One region of the Streptomyces sp. NPDC102514 genome, then DNA from elsewhere that is predicted to be linked to it. Evidence: riboswitches for the same ligand, from Rfam matches in the RefSeq annotation. Region 1 holds a riboswitch; each other region holds the start of a gene.
The links. A riboswitch is a leader RNA that binds a small molecule or an ion and turns the genes downstream of it on or off. The one in region 1 is predicted to bind cyclic di-AMP.
Positions count from the first base shown of each region.

Region 2: another riboswitch for cyclic di-AMP. It lies ahead of ACZ60E_RS35315 (C40 family peptidase); the one in region 1 lies ahead of ACZ60E_RS29985 (transglycosylase SLT domain-containing protein).
Region 3: another riboswitch for cyclic di-AMP. It lies ahead of ACZ60E_RS40450 (transglycosylase family protein); the one in region 1 lies ahead of ACZ60E_RS29985 (transglycosylase SLT domain-containing protein).
Region 4: another riboswitch for cyclic di-AMP. It lies ahead of ACZ60E_RS11415 (M23 family metallopeptidase); the one in region 1 lies ahead of ACZ60E_RS29985 (transglycosylase SLT domain-containing protein).

Region 1 is NZ_JBVJLW010000013.1:189,111-193,580, reverse strand. It holds gene ACZ60E_RS29995 (NAD(P)-binding domain-containing protein) at 1-348, shown strand, start outside; gene ACZ60E_RS29990 (HAD family hydrolase) at 567-1,475, shown strand; gene ACZ60E_RS29985 (transglycosylase SLT domain-containing protein) at 1,469-2,185, opposite strand; cyclic di-AMP (ydaO/yuaA leader) riboswitch at 2,189-2,353, opposite strand; gene ACZ60E_RS29980 (CocE/NonD family hydrolase) at 2,683-4,470, opposite strand, start outside.
Region 2 is NZ_JBVJLW010000017.1:70,627-75,096, reverse strand. It holds gene ACZ60E_RS35325 (ATP-dependent Clp protease proteolytic subunit) at 1-479, shown strand, start outside; gene ACZ60E_RS35320 (hypothetical protein) at 487-795, shown strand; cyclic di-AMP (ydaO/yuaA leader) riboswitch at 1,174-1,329, shown strand; gene ACZ60E_RS35315 (C40 family peptidase) at 1,333-1,806, shown strand; gene ACZ60E_RS35310 (DUF6328 family protein) at 2,004-2,498, shown strand; gene ACZ60E_RS35305 (ATP-binding protein) at 2,790-3,233, opposite strand; gene ACZ60E_RS35300 (helix-turn-helix domain-containing protein) at 3,494-4,363, shown strand; gene ACZ60E_RS35295 (DUF397 domain-containing protein) at 4,373-4,470, shown strand, end outside.
Region 3 is NZ_JBVJLW010000024.1:4,979-9,448, forward strand. It holds gene eno (phosphopyruvate hydratase) at 1-991, opposite strand, end outside; gene ACZ60E_RS40450 (transglycosylase family protein) at 1,475-2,182, opposite strand; cyclic di-AMP (ydaO/yuaA leader) riboswitch at 2,187-2,357, opposite strand; gene ACZ60E_RS40455 (LysM peptidoglycan-binding domain-containing protein) at 2,577-3,479, opposite strand; gene ACZ60E_RS40460 (cytochrome P450 family protein) at 3,709-4,470, opposite strand, start outside.
Region 4 is NZ_JBVJLW010000004.1:21,665-26,134, forward strand. It holds gene ACZ60E_RS11410 (aldo/keto reductase) at 1-833, opposite strand, end outside; gene ACZ60E_RS11415 (M23 family metallopeptidase) at 927-1,976, opposite strand; cyclic di-AMP (ydaO/yuaA leader) riboswitch at 1,988-2,145, opposite strand; gene ACZ60E_RS11420 (PP2C family protein-serine/threonine phosphatase) at 2,401-3,534, opposite strand; tRNA gene ACZ60E_RS11425 (tRNA-Met) at 3,715-3,788, opposite strand; gene ACZ60E_RS11430 (dihydrofolate reductase family protein) at 3,841-4,470, opposite strand, start outside.

The DNA of each region.
Region 1 (4,470 bases):
GTGGCGCGGATCCTCCGTGCCTCCGGGGAGGCGGCCGGGCGGCCTGCCCTCACTGTCCGGACCCTCGGCGGTCGCGTCGAGGAACTGTCCGCGGACCACATCGTCGCCGCCACCGGCTACCACGTCGACCTCGCCGCGATGGACTTCCTCGGCCATGAGCTGCGGACACGGCTGGCCGTCAGCCGCGGAACACCGAGGCTGGGCGCCGGATTCAGCTCCTCCGTGCCCGGTCTGTACTTCACCGGACTGCCGGCCGCGGCCTCGTACGGCCCGGTGATGCGGTTCGTGTGCGGGACGGAGTTCGCCTCGCCGCGGCTGGTCCGGCACCTGGCGGCGCGGCACCGCTGAACCAGGGGCGCGAACGCACGCGGTGGGAGCGCGCGGGCGCACGCGGGCGGTCGGGAAAGGGGCGTGAATCGGGTCGGCGGAGTGGCCGATATGTCATGGGATCGGCCTGAACTCCAGGGGTCTGCTGGGGCCCGCGACGACGCGTGAGGCGGTCGAGGTGCCGGACGACGTCCGGTTCCCGTCGAGTCGCTGGGGGATTCGATCCGTATTCTCTGATCATGGCCCCACCGATTGCATATTCACTCATCGCCACTGACCTGGACGGGACGCTGCTGCGCGGCGACGACACCCTCTCGGACCGGTCGCGCGCGGCGCTGGCGATGGCGGTCGGGGCAGGCGCCCGGCACCTCGTGGTGACGGGGCGCCCCGCCCCGCGCGTACGGCCGCTGCTGGACGAACTCGGCAGCCAGGGGCTCGCGGTGTGCGGACAGGGCGCACAGTTGTACGACGCCGGCGCGGACCGCATGCTGTGGTCCGTCACGCTCGAACGTGAGCTGGCGGAGGTGGCTCTCGGCAAGATCGAGGCGGAGGTCGGCGAGGTGTACGCGGCCGTCGACCAGGACGGGGTCGACGGACTCACGCTCATCGAGCCGGGCTACGAGATGCCCCACCCGACGCTGCCCGCGGTACGGGTGCTGCGGCGCGACGACCTCTGGACCCGGCCCATCAGCAAGGTGCTGCTGCGCCACCCCCTGCTCTCCGACGACGAGTTGGCGTCCGCCGCCCGTGGAGCGGTCGGTTCCCTCGCCACCGTGACGATGTCCGGGCCCGGTACCGTCGAACTCCAGCCATGCGGCATCACGAAGGCCACGGGTCTCGCGCTCGCCGCCGGCCGTTTGGGCCTGACGTCGGCGCAGACCATCGCCTTCGGGGACATGCCGAACGACATCCCGATGTTCGACTGGGCGGCGCGCGGGGTGGCGATGGCCAACGCGCATCCCGAACTCAAGTCCGTCGCCGACGAGATCACCCTCTCGAACGAGGACGACGGCATCGCGGTGGTCCTGGAGCGCATGTTCTCCACCGGCCGGACCGACCACGCGGACGGGACCGGCCGGACCGGCGGGACGGGCCCCCGTATCGGCCGGCAGGCCGGTCCGGGAGCCCGCTCGGGCGTCGGTCAGTAGGCGCCGAAGACGTTGTCGATCGAGCCGTAGCGCGCGGCGGCGTAGTTGCACGCCGCCGTGATGTTGGCGACCGGGTCGAAGGGGTCCAGCGACGTACCGGTCACGTGGTACGCCGAGAAGGTCGGGTCGATGACCTGCAGGAGCCCCTTCGAGGGCGTACCGGCGACCGCGTTGGAGTCCCAGTTGTTCATGGCCTGGGGGTTGCCCGACGACTCGCGGATGATGTTGCGGTGGATGCCGTCGTAGGTGCCCGGGATGCCCTGCTGGGCCATGACGTCCAGCGACTGCCTGATCCAGCCGTCGAGGTCGTCCGTGTAGGTCTTCGCGGAGGCCGGGGTGACGGCGGACGCCGTGGAGGCCTTGGACGCCGTGGCGGTCTTCGCCGGGGTCCCGCCGTTCTTCGTGCCCACGGTCAGCTTGAGGCCGGGCCGGATGGCCGACGGGTCGTCGCCGATGACCGCGCGGTTGGCCTTGTAGAGCTTCTTCCAGTCGCCCGTGGTGTGCGCCTTGGCGATCTTCGACAGGGTGTCGCCCTGGACCACCTTGTAGGTGACCAGCGAGACCTGCGGGACCGCGTTCGGGGTGGCGGCCTGGGCGCCGGTGGCTCCTACGAGGGGGAGCGCGAGTGCGGCTCCGCCCGTCCCGGCGGCGACGATGCCACGGGTGAGGGTGCTGTTTCTGGGGCGGCGGTGCTTGCCTCGTGCGGGCATGGCGAATGTCCTCTCCGGCGCCTGCGAGGTGAGCTGTCGGGTTCGGGCGGGAGATGCCCGGCCGCGTGGGGTGCGCGACTTGACCCCTAGCCGTTCCGCGATACGGACCGGCGGCTTACCTGGGTCCCCCGCTCCTGCCGTACGCGAGTGAATGGGTGACTGGGATTTCCGGGCGGCGGCAGGATTAGGCGATCCGTCCGGAGTGACGTGAACGTATGCGAGAGCACATGCCGTGAACAAGCCCCGAATTCGCGCAGCGACGGCTTTGAACTGCCATGTCGGGCGAATATCTCTTGATCAAAACGGAAGGCGAAGTTCAACTTGCTTTCCGCAAAGGGAAATCGACGGAACCGGCGAAACGATCACCGCACGCGGGCGTGACTCAATTCACTGGCACAGGAGGCCAATGTCCATAAAAAAGGTGATACGCAATATTCTGTGGACGCCGGATACCGGGCGCCGCGGGCGGTTCCAGGGGTGCGTGAACCCGTCCCGGCTCATCCCGCCGTACGCGGAATCCTTTTCTCCCAGGTGCGGTGGAACACCACTTCGTCGCCGTCCTTGCAGATCACTTCGTTCGAAGTGATGAAGTCCGTCTCGTCGCAGGTGATTTCGGAGTGCGTCTCGACACTCGCGTCCCACGGCATTTCCGGCCGGTGCAGCCGGACGGACCAGTCGGACCTGGTGCGCGCGGACAACGGGTCCGACTCATTGATCGTGTACGTCTCCAGCGCGTCCTCGGTGAATTCGAGTCCGTCCGGATAGACGCGGGTGCCGCCGTACCGCGGATCCACTTCCAGGCGCCATTCACCTTTGGCGACATCGCGGACCACGAGGCGTTCGGGGCGCGGTTCGTCCAGGGTGGCGGGGAAGTTCACACCGAGCGGAGCCGACTGCTCCGGTTCCTCGAAGACGATGGAGGGGTCCGACTCCTGGGCGCGGACCGGCAGTTCCAGCACGCTGCCCGACGGAGTGAGGGTGAAGCCCGCCTCCGAGCCCGGCTGGGGCCAGATCCACGGCCAGTACGCGGAGGAGACCGCGAGCCGGATGCGACGGCCCGGCGGGAAGGCGTGGCCGATGCCGTTCAGTTCGAAGAGCACATTCTCCGTAGCGCCCGGTTCCCAAGGAACCACCTGGTCACGGCCATGACGGGCTGTCAGGTTCAGGACGCCTCGGGTGACCAGGGTCGAGGAGCCGTCAGGAGCCACGTCGCACAGACGGGCCACTACATGGCCGCGCGTCGCCGGAGAGGTGAGCCTCAGGCGCACGCGCGGGCGGCCCAGTACCCAGATCTCCTCGGGTACTTCGAACTCGAAGCACACCGACCGCGCGTCCTCCTCCCGCTGGTCCGGCGGCAGGTCCGCGTCGTTGCCGAAGGGGAAGAAGCGGCCGGCGTCCAGCCCGGTGTGCTGCGGGGAGCGCACCACCACGGGGGCGCCCTGGAGCGCGTACGGGACGTGGGCGACCAGCGGGGAGGGCCAGGCGGGGTCGCCGACCCAGCGGCCGGGCAGCACCGGGTACACCGTCGCGGGCGGGTGCGAGTCGCTGACGTACGAGCGCAGCAGTGGCTCGGACATCACCCCGGAGCCGGAGCTGCTGCCGGAGCCGGAGCGGGTGCTGCTGCCGGTGCCCGTCTCGGCGTCGGTGTCGGCGTCGGTGTCCTTCAGCCAGTGGTCCCACCAGCGCAGCGTCTCCTGGAGGAAGCCGATGGCGGGGCCGGGCGGCAGCCCCCGGTCGGGGTACTGGTGCGACCAGGGCCCGATCAGGCCCCGTACGCGGTCCGGCGGGAGGTGTTCCACGAGGCGCAGCACGGTGTCCCGGTACGGGTCGTGCCAGCCGCCGACCGCGAGCACGGCCGCCCGGATCGCCGAGTAGTCCTCGCAGACGCTGCCGCGGCGCCACTGCTCGTCCCTCGTCTGGTGGGCGAGCCAGGTGTGCAGGAACGGATCGACCGACGCCAGTCGTTCCACCCACAGGTCGCGCCAGGACGCGCCCGCGTACGCGGGGTCGGGCGGGCGCGACACGAACGCGAGCATGGTCGCCGCCCACGCGTGCATGTCGACGGCGAGTACGGAACCACCCATGTAGTGCACGTCGTTGTCGTAGCGGTCGTCCGACGAGCAGACCGTGACGACGGCCTTGAGCGGTTCGGGCGCGAGGGCCGCGATCTGGAGGGAGTTGAAGCCGCCCCAGGAGATGCCGAACATGCCGACCGAGCCGGAGCACCAGGGCTGGGCGGCGAGCCAGTCGACGACCTCGACCCCGTCGGCCAGCTCCGTCGCGGA
Region 2 (4,470 bases), on a different contig from region 1:
ACCGGGACATCTCGCTCTGCATCAACTCCCCCGGCGGCTCCTTCAGTGCGATGGCGGCCGTCTACGACACGATGCGGTACGTCAGCTGCGAGGTGGAGACCATCTGCCTCGGGCAGGCCGCGTCGGCCGCCGCGGTGCTGCTGGCCGCGGGCACACCGGGCAAGCGGTACGCGCTGCCGGGCGCCCGCGTGCTGATCCGTCAGCCGTACCTGTCCGAGCCGGTCCAGGGTCAGGCGTCCGACCTGGCCATCCAGGCGGACGAACTGCTGCGCACCCGCGCCCGGATGGAGGACATGCTCGCCCGGCACACGGGGCAGAGCCGGGAGCGGATCGGCGCGGACATCGAGCGGGACAGGATCCTCGACGCCCGCCAGGCCCTGGAGTACGGGCTGGTCGACCGGATCGTCCCCAGCCGCACGGCGGCCCTCGGCGCGTCCGACGACGCATCAGGCACGTCCGACACACCCGGCGTGGGGTGATCCGCCGATGCTTCCGCCCGAGTTGCCCCCGCTGCCGGCCCTGACGCGGGCCGAGGCCGAGCTGATCGACCGCTATCTGGAGGTGGTCGACCTGCTCGGCCGGATCAACCCGGCGCACTCCGGCGACACGTACCGCGGACTGCGCGCGGCCCAGGCCCTGGTCGGCAGGGCGACCGCGCTGCGCGACGCGCTGACCCTGATGCACCAGCGGGGCGAGAACGAGTTGCACGCCGCAACCCTGGCGCGGGCCCTGCGCGTCCTCGACGGTGAGCGCAGAGCGGGCCGGGTCGCCCTGCCGCCCGGCTCCGACACCTGACGTACACCCACCGGTCCGGCCTCACGCAGGCACTTGACGAGGCGTCCGCACCGGAGTTGAAACGGACCAGAAGGCGTACCCCCGGTTGGCGTAGTCGAGGCTGCTCCCACAGGCCCCCGGGAGTTGCGCAACGCGCGTACGTCCGAGGCGGAATCAACCATTCCGGTGCTGGTGCGGGGGTCCTTGAGGCCCTCGACGCCCACCCGTAGAAAGGGCTGTCCACCCGAACGGGTGAGTGGTGAGTAAGCCCACAAATCGCCGATTCCGCTCGGCTTTTGGGACATCAGTGCGTCAAGATCCCTGCGACGACAAGCCCCCGCCAGAAGCGGCGGGGCGGTCCGGGCGGACGCCGAGTCCTGCCGCTGCCCGGATGACCGGTCGACAGAAGTGCATCGGCAGGAGTGGAGGACCCGAGCATGACGGGCCGCCGGAGAGATCCGAGTGGCCCTTGGGGTGAAGCCGCAGCCGCGGCCGGGCAACTTCGCCAGCCCGAATCCGACAGGTCATCCTTCACAGGCGGCTGACGAAGGGTTGCGCATGACTGCGCTCAATCGTGTCCCGTCGCTGTTCAGCAGGGCCGGTACCGCATCGGTTCTCACCATCGCCGCCGTAGGCGGCGGCATAGTGGCCCCTGGCTTCGCGTCCGACGCGGAAGCGGCCACCCCCGCGACGAAGGCACTCAAGGTGGCGGCCTCCAAGAAGGGTTCCCCGTACAAGTACGGGGCCACGGGGCCCAAGCGCTTCGACTGCTCCGGCCTCACGCTGTACTCGTTCAAGAAGGCGGGCAAGAAGCTGCCCCGCACGGCTGCGGCCCAGTACAACAAGACGAACCACGTCTCCTCCTCGAACCGCAAGCAGGGGGACCTGGTCTTCTTCCACTCGGGCCGGAACGTCTACCACGTGGGCATCTACGCCGGGAAGGGACGGATCTGGCACTCCCCGAAGACCGGGGACGTGGTGAAGCTCCAGAAGATCTGGACCAAGAGCGTCTGGTACGGCCGGGTCAGGTGATCCGCCCACGGGGTGGCCCTGGCGCTCGGATCGCCACGGCCACCCCGTGAGGGACCCGGCCCGACGGCCCGCGAGGGGCCCGGCCCGCCGCCCGTGAGGATTCCGGGCATCACACCCGTGGGAGACCCGCTCGACGCCCGTGAGGGACCTGGGGCCTCAGGCGTGAATTCGGGCGCTGAATGGTTACTCGTTCACTCATGGACGATCCGCACCACCACGAGGAGCGCGACGAGACCCGCCTTGAGCGCGCCGACCGGAATTTCCTCGAACTCCTCCAGGAGCTCCGGGTCACCCAGACGGGCGTCCAGATCCTCTTCGCCTTCCTGCTGACGCTCGCCTTCACCCCGCGGTTCCCGTCCCTCGACACCGTGCAGCGCACCACGTACGTCGTCACCCTGCTGCTCTCGGTCCTGGCGGCCGCGCTCTTCACCACCCCCGCCGCCCTGCACCGCCGGCTGTTCCAGCAGGGCGCGAAGCCTCAGGTCGTCGACGCCTCGTCCCGGCTCGCGCAGATCGGTCTGGCCGTGCTCGCGCTCGCTCTCACCGGTTCCGTGCTGCTCGTCGTGGACGTGGCGGTGGACCGCACCGAGGGGATCGTGGCCGGGGCGACCACTCTGCTCCTGTGCGTGGGGCTGTGGGAGGTCCTGCCGTATCTGCTGAAGCGGGCCGCGGACAAGAATCCGGACGTCTAGGACCTGTCCGGTCGATCACGGCGAAGACGCGGGGTGTGGCACGCACATCTGCGGCGTTGTCGTCGGTTGCCGACGCTCCGCGTCGACGCCCTCCTCCGCCTTGCAGCTGCACGCACCACACCCCGCTCACCGGCGCCCACAAGGCACCGCAGCTTCCCTTCGCCGTGATCGACCGGACAGGTCCTAGGCGTTCCGCCGGACGTCCGGTGCGTTGTGCTTCGTGCTGTGTGGGTTGTCCGCGGGCTCGTCGTGGCCGGGCGCGCGGTTCCCCGCGCTTCTTCGGGGCGGGCCCTACTCGGCCCGGACCGGCTGCGCCGGGGCCGTCCAGGGGAGCATGATCGACACGGTCTTGCCGCCCTCGCTGGTGGCGCGGACCGAGAGCTTGCCACCGGATTCCGCCGTCAGCCAGCGGATGATCACCATGCCCCGGCCGTTGTCCTGCTGGACGGCGGCGGGCAGCCGTTTCGGGAAGCGCGGGTGGCTGTCGGTCACACCGATGCGCAGTTGTTCGTCACGGTCGAGTTCGATGTCCACCGTGAAGGTGGGTGACAGTCCGAAGGTGTGCTGTACCGCGTTCGTGGTGAGTTCGGAGACGATGAGCCGAACGGTGTCGGCGGTCTCCGAGTCGGACGGCAGTCCCCATTCGGCCAGCACGTCGGTGACATACGTACGGGCGACGGAGACCGAAGCGGGATCGCTCGGCAGAGTGACGGATGCTTCCTGGTGGTCTGCCATGCGACGTCGTCCCTTTCCCACGGGACCGGGGTCCGACCGAAGCGGATGACTTCGAGACGGTCCCGGACTGGTGCTTGCGCCAGAGTGCCACTACCTCGGCGTTCGTGGTGCCGATCCACCAAGATATGCATATATCTGTCGCTCGAAGCGGTGAACTCTGCGACCGTCGACCGTATTTGGGCGGGCAACTGGTTTGTCCTCTACCGTCGGCGTGACGCCGGGCGCTGCAGCGCTTGCGCGACGGTCGGAAGGAGACGGCCATGCAGTACGGCCCCGCGGTGCGCCGACGTAAGCTCGGCGCCGAACTGCGGGCCCTGCGCGCCCGCGCGGGCCTCACGAGCGGCGAGGCTGCGCGCCTCGTGGGCTGGCACCAGTCGAAGGTGAGCCGGATCGAGACCGGCCGCAGCGGGGTCAAGCCCGCCGACGTGCGGCGACTCCTCGACGCGTACGACGTCCGGGACCCGGAGCTGCACGAGTTGCTCGTCGTGCTGGCGGGCGCGGACGGCGACGGCCGGCACCACTGGTGGCACGCCTACCGGGGCCTTCTGCCGTCGACGTACAGCGATTTCATCAGCCTTGAGGCGCAGGCGGGCGCGATGCGCACGCTGGAGAACTCCGTGGTGCCGGGCCTCCTGCAGACACCGGAGTACGCCCGCGCGGTGACACGGGCCGCCCTGGACGGGGTACCCGACGGCAAGATCGACGCTCTGGTCGAGATGCTGGTGAAGGTGCGCCTCGCGCGCCAGGAGGTGCTGCGTTCGAACAAACCGCTCCGACTGAGTGCCGTCCTGGACGAGTCGGTGTTGCGGCGGACCGTCGGTGGACCGGAGGTCATGGCACGGCAGTTGGACCGGCTGCGGGAGGCCGCGCACCTCCCTCACGTGCGAATTCAGGTGCTGCCCTTCGGAGTTGGGGCTCACATCGGAGTCACAGGTCCCTTTGTTATTTTTTCGTTTACGAACAGATCTGATCTGGATGTGGTTGTTCTCGACCACTTGACGAGTAGCCTTTATCTCGAACAGAGAGAGGACCTCCAGTCGTACGAGGAGGCCTTCACCTCCCTTCAGGGCCAGGCCCTTTCGCCCGAGGACACGTTGGATTTCATCGCCGGTGTAGCTGACGGCGCATAAGGAGGCACCATGCCCGCCACGCCTCGGTACGTACCTTCCAGCACCCACCCCAGCGCTCATCTGCACGGTGTGCGGTGGCGGCGCAGCAGCCGCAGCACGGGAATGAA
Region 3 (4,470 bases), on a different contig from region 1:
CGGAGCCCTCCTCGATGCCACGGGCGAGGCGCTCGGGGTTGGTGACGAAGAGGTCGTCGCCGACGATCTGGACCTTGGCGCCCAGCTTCTCGGTGATGACGTTCCAGCCGGCCCAGTCGTCCTCGTACAGCGGGTCCTCGATGGAGACCAGCGGGTACGCGGCGACGAGCTCCTCGTAGTACTCGGTCATCTCGGCGGCCGAGCGGGACTTGCCCTCGAACTCGTACTTGCCGTCCTTGTAGAACTCGGACGCGGCGACGTCCAGCGCGAGGGCGACCTGCTCGCCGGGGGTGTAGCCGGCTTCCTTGATGGCTTCGACGATGAGGTCGAGGGCCTCACGGTTGGAGCCGAGGTTCGGGGCGAAGCCGCCCTCGTCGCCGAGGCCGGTGGACAGGCCGCGGCTCTTCAGGACCTTCTTGAGGGTGTGGTAGACCTCGGCGCCCCAGCGCACGGCCTCGGAGAAGGACTCCGCGCCGATCGGCGCGATCATGAACTCCTGGATGTCGACGTTCGAGTCGGCGTGCGACCCGCCGTTCAGGATGTTCATCATCGGGACGGGCAGCAGGTGCGCGTTCGGTCCGCCCAGGTAGCGGAAGAGCGGCAGGTCGCTGGCCTCGGAGGCGGCGTGCGCGACGGCGAGGGAGACGCCGAGGATGGCGTTCGCGCCGAGCGAGCCCTTGTTGTCGGTGGCGTCGAGGTCGATCATCGCCTGGTCGATGAGGCGCTGCTCGGTGGCGTCGTAGCCGACGAGCTCCGGGCCGATCTGCTCGATGACGGCGAGGACGGCCTTCTCGACACCCTTGCCGAGGTAGCGGTTGGGGTCTCCGTCACGGAGCTCGACTGCTTCGAAGGCACCGGTGGAGGCACCGGACGGAACGGCGGCACGACCCGTGCTGCCGTCGTCGAGGCCGACCTCGACCTCGACCGTGGGGTTGCCTCGGGAGTCCAGGATTTCCCGGGCTACGACGACGTCGATGGACGGCACGAGCATCTCCTTCTGGGATGTGACACAAGCTGTGCCGGGCCGGAGGCCCGGTTGCGCGCAGGCCGTGGTGGCCCCGCGGGATGAGCCTAACCGGCTGCCGGGGATCGGCCAGCCCTCGACCGCCCCCTGGACAGAACCGAGAGGAAATTGTTTCCGAACGGAACAAAGACACGAGCGGAAAGAACAGGCAGAAAGAACAGCACAAAAAAGCCCCGCCCCGGTGCGTACGGGGGAACACGCACCGGAGCGGGGAGCCCGTGGGGGACGGGGGTGGCCCTCACGAGGCCCCCACTATGGAGGACACGGATGTGAGGGCGCTGTGGTTCAGTCGCGATTCGGATGTGGGCCGGACGTCCGGTCGAGGCCGAGCGGCCAGTGCCTCGACCGGAGGTGATGTCCGCGGTGATGCCCGCGGTCATGTCCGGGCCGCCGAAGCGGGGACGCGACCGATGAACCGCCGAGGGCGGGCCGGCCGTGGTGCGGCCGTCGTCAGCTGAGGTGCAGCTGCTGACCCGGGAAGATGAAGTCGGCGTCGTCGACGATGTCGTCGTTGAGCTTGTACAGCTTCGCCCAGCCGCCCTTGACCTTCTCCTTCGCGGCGATCTCGCTGAGGGTGTCACCCTTGACGACCTTGTACTCGCCGTCGCCCTTCTTGACCTTCTTGCCGGTCGGGGTCTCGACGGTCTTCTTCGCCGCCGGACGCTCCTGCGAACGCGAGGCGCGCTCCTCGGAGGACTGCGAGTTCTGCTGCTGCGGCTGCGTGGTGCTCTGGTTGGAGCCGCTGGAGCTGTCGGAGCCCGACGGGGCGGTGGAGCCACCGGTCGAGGCGCCGGACAGGCCCACGCCACAGCTCGGCCAGGCACCCTTGCCCTGGCTCGCGAGAACCTTCTCGGCGACGGCTATCTGCTGGGACTTGGAGGCCTGGTCGGCGGTGGAGGCGTACGAGCTGCCGCCGTACGCGGCCCAGGTGGAGGACGAGAACTGCAGGCCGCCGTAGTAGCCGTTGCCGGTGTTGATCGACCAGTTGCCGCCGGACTCGCACTGGGCGACGGTGTCCCACTCGGAGGCGGTGGCGGCGGAGGCTCCCGTGGCGCCCATCAGCGGGACGGCGACGGCGGCGGTGGTGACACCGGCCAGCGTGGCGATGCGGGTGGCCTTGGACGGGCGACGGTGCTTGCCCTTGCTCGAAAGCAGCATGAAGTGATCCCCTCACCGACGCCTGCGAGGTGAGCTGTCGGGTTCGGGCCGAGTGAGTTGCCCGGCCGCGCGACACTGCTGTCACGCGGCTTAACCCCAAGCCGTATCCGGTCTCGACGACCGGCTCCGGCACTTACCTTGGGTCCCCCGCTCCTGCCTACGGCGCTTTACGCGACGACTGTTCCCGTACGGCCGTTGGCAGGATTCGGCGTGCGACCGTCGGGGCTCACCAATGGCGAGCGGTCACGACCGTAGACACGGGCCGCGCCGAATTTCAAAGACGATCAGGGGTGTTGAGATCCATGTCTCAATTCGCCAAATCGGACATTCAGCGCGAACTGCCGCTGCTTTTCGCCCGATTCGGCGCCTTGATCACTACTTGCTCGACACTCGCTCAGCCGTCGACCGCGATGCGCTGACCGGGGATGATGAAGTCCGGGTCGGAGCCGATACTGTCCTTGTTCGCGGCGTAGAGCTCGCTCCACCCGCCGTCGATGCCAAGGGAGTCGGCGATGCTGGAGAGACTGTCGCCGGAACGGACCGCGTACGAGCCTTCGTCGGCGAGGACGCGTGAGGTGCTGTCGCTGCGCGAGGCGTGCCGGCCGGCGTAGTCGTCCGCACGGGGGGCCATGTCGACCTCTTCGGCGCTGCCGCCCCGGTGGCGGCCGGAACTGTCCGCGGCCTCGTCGGCCGAAGCGTCGTCGTTCTGGGACGACTTGTCCGAGTCGTCACCCTTCGCCTTGGTATCGGCGGACGAGCTGTCCGTTCTCTGTGACTCCGAGGCGGAGTCGTCGTCGGACTTCGCGTCGCCGTCCGTGGACGAGTCGGACTTCGCGCTGTCGCTCCCCTTTGCCGTATCGGCGTCGGCCGACGGGCTCGTGGCGTCCTCGGCGAGGCCTGTGTCGACGTCGGCGGAGCCGGAGTCCTGCGTCAGACCGGCGACGAGACCACAGGTCACCCAGGCGCTCGTCCCCTGACTGGCGAGGATCTTCTCGGCGACGGCTATCTGCTGCGAACGGCTGGCCTGGTCGGCGCTCGGCGCGTAGTCGAGGCCGCCGTTCTGCTCCCAGGTCTCCTGGCTCATCTGGAGTCCGCCGTAGAGCCCGTTGCCCGTGTCGGCGCTCCATGAGCCGCCGCTCTCGCACTCGGCGACCGCGTCCCAGGTCGTACCGCTGGCGGCACTCGCGCCGCTCGCACCGAGCAGGGGGATCGCGATGGCCGATCCGGCCACGCCGGCGGCGACGAGGAGCGCCGGGGCCTGGCGGGGGCGACGATGACGGCCGTTCCCGGAGAGCATGCGATTGCCTTTCGCGTGACAGCAAGGAATACGCACGGGGCACGGCGGAAAGCCGTGCTCGTGACTGCTGCGACGGGCGGACCTGCCGCATTGATGGGTGAACGTAGCGGCACTCGAACTCTTGTCACAAGTCGGTGCAGCGTAGATAACGTGAAGATCACAGAGTTGACGGAGGCTCACCTTCCGTCGCCTTCGGTGCTACGGCCGCCATGACTTCGGTCGACTTCCGTCAAGACTTCGCGACCGGGGTGAACTCCACCGGAAGCGTGCGCAATCCACGCATGATGAGCCCGCCACGCCACCTCAAATCGGCCGAATCTCCCGCCAGTTGCAGGTCGGGCAGCCGGGTCAGCAGCGTGGCCAGCGCGGTCTGGCCCTCCAGCCGGGCGAGGGGCGCGCCGAGGCAGTAGTGGATGCCGTGGCCGTAACCGAGGTGTTGGTTGTCACGGCGGGAGAGGTCGAGCGTGTCCGGGTCCTCGAACCGGTCGGGGTCGCGGTCGGCCGCCGCGAGCACGACGAGTACGGGGTCACCGGCGGCGATGTCCTGTCCGCCGACGCTGAGCGGTTCGGTGGCGAACCGCCAGGTGGCCAGCTCCACGGGCCCGTCGTAGCGGAGCAGTTCCTCCACGCCGGTCGCGAGCAGGTCCGTGTGGCCGGCCGCGAGGGAGTCCTGCAGCCGCTGCCGTTGGCCGGGGTGGGTGAGCAGCGCGTAGGTGCCGTTCCCGATGAGGTTCACGGTTGTCTCGAAACCGGCGAAGAGGAGGATGAAGGCCATCGCCGCGGCCTCGTTCTCGCTGAGGTGCTCGCCGTGGTCGGAGGCCCGGATGAGGCCGGAGATCAGGTCCTCGCCCGGTGCGGGCACGTCCGTGAGTTCCTGGCGCTTGCGGTGGATCAGCTCGGCGAGGTAGCCGCGCATCTTCTTGACCGACCGGGCGACACCGCCCCTGGGCCCGCCCCCGTGCCGGATCATCATCCCGGCCCAGTCGCGGAA
Region 4 (4,470 bases), on a different contig from region 1:
GCGACCGTGGGGCGGGAGGCCAGCCAGGCGAGGGCCACGGTGGCGAGCTCGGCGCCGCGTTCCTCGGCGACCTCGTCGAGCGCGGTCAGCACCCGCTGCCCCCGCTCCGACGCGAGATGCTTGCCCGCCGCACCGGCCCGCGGGCTGTCGACGTCCGCGCCCGCCCGGTACTTGCCGGTGAGGAAGCCCGAGGCGAGCCCGTAATAGGGGACTGCGGCCAGTCCGCCGCGCGAGGCGACCTCCTGCAGCGGACCCTCGTACGTGTCACGCGACACCAGGCTGTACTGGGCCTGCAGCGCCACGTACCGCACCAGCCCCTCGCGGTCGGAGGCGTCCAGGGACTCCTGGAGCCGCTCGGCGGAGATGTTGGACGCGGCGATCGCGCGCACCTTGCCGGAGCGCACGAGCTCGTCCAGGGCCCCGAGGAACTCCTCGACCGGCACGGAGGGGTCGTCGTAGTGGGTGTAGTAGAGGTCGATGTGGTCCGTCCGCAGCCGGCGCAGCGACGCCTCGGCCGCGGCCTTGACGTTCGCCGGGGACAGGCCCTTGTACGCGGGATGCGCGCCGGCCTTCGTGGCGATGAGGACGTCGGCGCGGTTGCCGCGCGCGGTCAGCCACTCGCCGATGACGGTCTCGGACTCGCCGCCCTCGTTGCCCGGCGCCCAGGCCGAGTACGCGTCGGCGGTGTCCACGAAGTTCCCGCCGGCGGCCGTGTACGCGTCGAGGACGGCGAAGGAGTCGGCCCGGTCGGCGGTCCAGCCGAAGACGTTGCCGCCCAGGGCGAGCGGAAAGACCTCAAGGTCGGACGAACCCAGCTTGCGAAGAGAAGTCATGCCAAAACCAACGGCCGAACCGGACGGCCGTATTCCATGCACCGCGACATCGCGACCCCACAGGGCGCGGACACCGGCTTGCGGGTCGGGGCTTTACGGGTTGAGGCCCTTGCCGCGCAGCCAGGCCATCGGGTCGATCCCGGTGCCGCCGGCCGTGTGAACCTCCAGGTGGAGGTGCGCCCCGGTGACGTTCCCGGTGGCACCCACGCGCCCGATGACGTCGCCCGTGCTGACCTTCTGCCCGACGCTGACGCCGATCGACGACTGGTGGGCGAACCACAGCTCCGTACCGTCGTCGAGCGTGAGGACCGTGCGGTAGCCGTACGAGCCGCTCCAGCCCGCCTCGGTGATCGTGCCGCTGTGAATGGCCTTGATCGGGGTACCCGTGGGAGCGGCGAAGTCCAGACCCGTGTGCTGACCGGAGGACCAGAGCGAGCCGGACTGCCCGAAGGTGGAGGTGATCGTGTACGAGGAGGTGGGCAGTGTGAACTGCTTGGCCAGCTCGGCGAGGCGTGCGGCCTCGGCCTTCGCCTTGGCCTCCTCCTCCTTCTTCGCCTTCGCGGCGGCGGCCTTGGCCTTCGCCGCGTCCTGCTCCTTGGCGGCGAGCGTGGCGGCCTTCTTCGCGGCGGCGGCCTCGGCGGCGGCCTGGGCCTCGCGGTCGACCTGGTCCTGCTGGAGTTCGGCCTGGAGCATGATGCGCGAGCGCAGGGCCTCGCCGGCGTCGGCGTTGCCCTCCTCGGCGTCGGCCTCGGTGAGTCCGGCGGCGGTGAGCGCCGTGCTGGAACCCTCGGGGGCCTCGTCGTCGGAGATCAGCGAGCCGACGTTGGGCAGGTCGGGGATCGAGATCGACACCGGCGGCTTGCCGGTCTGCGCGGAGGCCATGCCGCCCGCGCCGACGGCGGCTATGACACCGACGCCCAGAACGGTGGAGCTGCGGGCGAGTCCCCCGCCACGCTGCTTGGCGACGCGGTGCTTGCCGCGGACGGGAACGACGGTGTCCGCGCTGGGATTCCAGGGCTCCCAGGTCTCGTCGTCCCTGCGGGCGCCGAAGGCGAAGGTGTCGGGCTTCTTCTCGCCCGAGGTCTCTCCCGTCACCTCGTCAGGCATGAACGAGGGTGTGGGGGCAGGCCTGTTGAACGCCACGTGGGCGCGCTCCTTTCCTTCCTTCTCGCCTACCGGGTTAGCTGACGGGTTCGGAGCAGGAAGGTCTCCTACGCGCGTCAACCGCGGTGTTCACCACCACGAAAGACACGCGATTCACCCCATGTAGGTGGTTCCCCGGTTCCCTTGCGGGATTCGGCGCGTGCGCACGGAGCCGTCTCTTGTGACGGCTGGGACACCGCGCTGCGTTATCGAACGTTAATAGACTCAGGCACCGGATTCCAAGCTGTTCTTGATGATCGTTACGGCTCCTGGCCTGGACTTAAACGCTGGGAGCGGGGTAAATCGGGCGAGTTGATCGCCATTCACAGGTACGGGTTTTATTGACGGTGTGTCAGTTGTTATGCGCAGGGGCGTCGTTCGACTACTGCAGGTGATATAGGTCCGGAAGAGCGTCCCGGCTCCCTCACGGCCGGCGGACGGCGAGCAGCGCCATGTCGTCCGTACCGCCGCCCCCGGTGTACCGGAACACGTCGTCCACCACCTCGGTGAGCAGCGCGTCGGGCCCGGCGAACTGGCGCCCGGACAGCCGTGCCGCCGGGTCGAAGAACACACCCCGTCCGTCCCGGGCCTCGGACAGTCCGTCCGTGTGGAAGAGCAGCATGGCCCCACCCGGGAAGTCCTCCTCCTGCGCGCGGTCGGGCCAGGCGCCCAGGTCGCCCATCCCGAGGGGCAGCGCGGGTTCCGCCGCGGCGAGCGTGCGTACGGTTCCGTCGCCGCGCAGCAGGAGCGGCCCGGGATGGCCGCGGTTGACGAGCCGTACGCGCTGGGCGCCGTGCGGGATCTCGGCGAGCACGGCGGTGATGAAGCCCTCGAAGACCTCGACGCTGTCGCGCCGCACCCCTTCGCGCATCAGCGACCGCTCCAACCGCTGGGCGACCCCCTCCAGGGTGCTCTCCTGTTCGGCGGCCTCCCGGAAGGCCCCGATGACGACGGCCACGGCGGCGACCGCGCCCATGCCCTTCCCTCTCACATCGCCCACGACGAGCCGTACGCCGTGCGGGGTGTCCTGCACGGCGTAGAGGTCGCCGCCGATGAGCGCGTCGGTCTGCGCGGCCACGTACCGGACCGCGAGGTCGAGGCCGCCGGTGCGCGCGGCGGGTTCGGGCAGGACGGCCCGCTGGGCGGCCTCGGCGATCTCGTGGGCGGAGGCCAGCCGGGCGTTGCCCAGGCTCACGAGCCGGTTGATGACGACGGCGAGGCAGGCGACCGTGGCCACGGTCGCGATCTCGGTGATCCCGCTCGCGTCGACGGCGAACCGCACGGTCACCAGCACCATGGCCGCCGTGCCCGCGACGCCCGTCCACACGGTGGCGCCGAGCGACAGCAGGGGCGCGGCGACGAGCGAGGCGGCCGAGAAGAAGGGCGCGGCGGTGATGTACTGCGGGGTGAGGACGTCGTAGAAGACACCCGCGACGATCAGCAGCGCGGGGAGCACGCGGACGACCGCGCGGGTACGGGGATACAGGCCGGTCCGCTTGTCCGGCGGCGGCCCGGCGGAGCCCGGCGACCGCTGCTCGACCGCTCGACGCCCGATCACGTGTCTCCTGCCCTCGACCACCTCGCTCCGTCCAGAGTTCCGGGACCGGCGGGGCGGGGCGAACGGACGGGGACCGGGCGAGTGAGCGCCGGCGCGGGGACGGCACAGAGGAAGGTAAACACCTGAGGCCGCAAAACACCTGAGGCCGGAATCCATTGGATTCCAGCCTCAGGCCTTCAGTAGCGGGGACAGGATTTGAACCTGCGACCTCTGGGTTATGAGCCCAGCGAGCTACCGAGCTGCTCCACCCCGCGTCGTTGAGACCACTGTACGCCATTCGCGGGACCCCGCGCACACGGGTGGATGTCAGCCCCGGTTCAGGTGGCGGTTGGGTGCCTTGGCCGCGCTCTCGTGCTCCGGGAGTACGACGACGACGGCGCCCTCCGCCGCGAGCAGGCCGTTGCCGTCGGCGGCGGCCACGAACGTGTCGGGCTCGCGCCACGCGGTGACGACCCGGCGCACGCCCGCGTCGAGGATCAGCCGGGCGCAGGGCGCGGGCCGCGAGGCGCGGCGGGCGCAGGGCTCCAGGCTGCTGTAGACCGTGGCGGCGGGAAGCCGGGGGTCGTCCGGCGCGATCTTGGCGAGCGCGGCCTCCTCGGCGTGCGAGACGGGGTCGGACTCGCGGGAGTACCCGCGGGCCAGCTCCGTGCCGTCGGCCGCGACGACGACCGCGCCGACGCTGAAGGCGGTCCGCGAGGGCGGGCACTCGGCGGCCAGTTCGCAGGCGAGCGCCAGCCACCGGTGGTCGGCGGCGGAGGGTACGGGTCCGGTTCCGGGCGCGGTGGGCACGTACCGCATGAGCACCACGTCTCCCACGGGCCGGGTCTCGATCAGCCGCAGCCGGCTGCGGGGGCCGCCGGGGTATGCGCCGTCCCCGAAGAGCTTCGGCGCGTGCGGCTGGCCCACCACGAGGGGCGCGAGGGCGAGCTGCAGTTC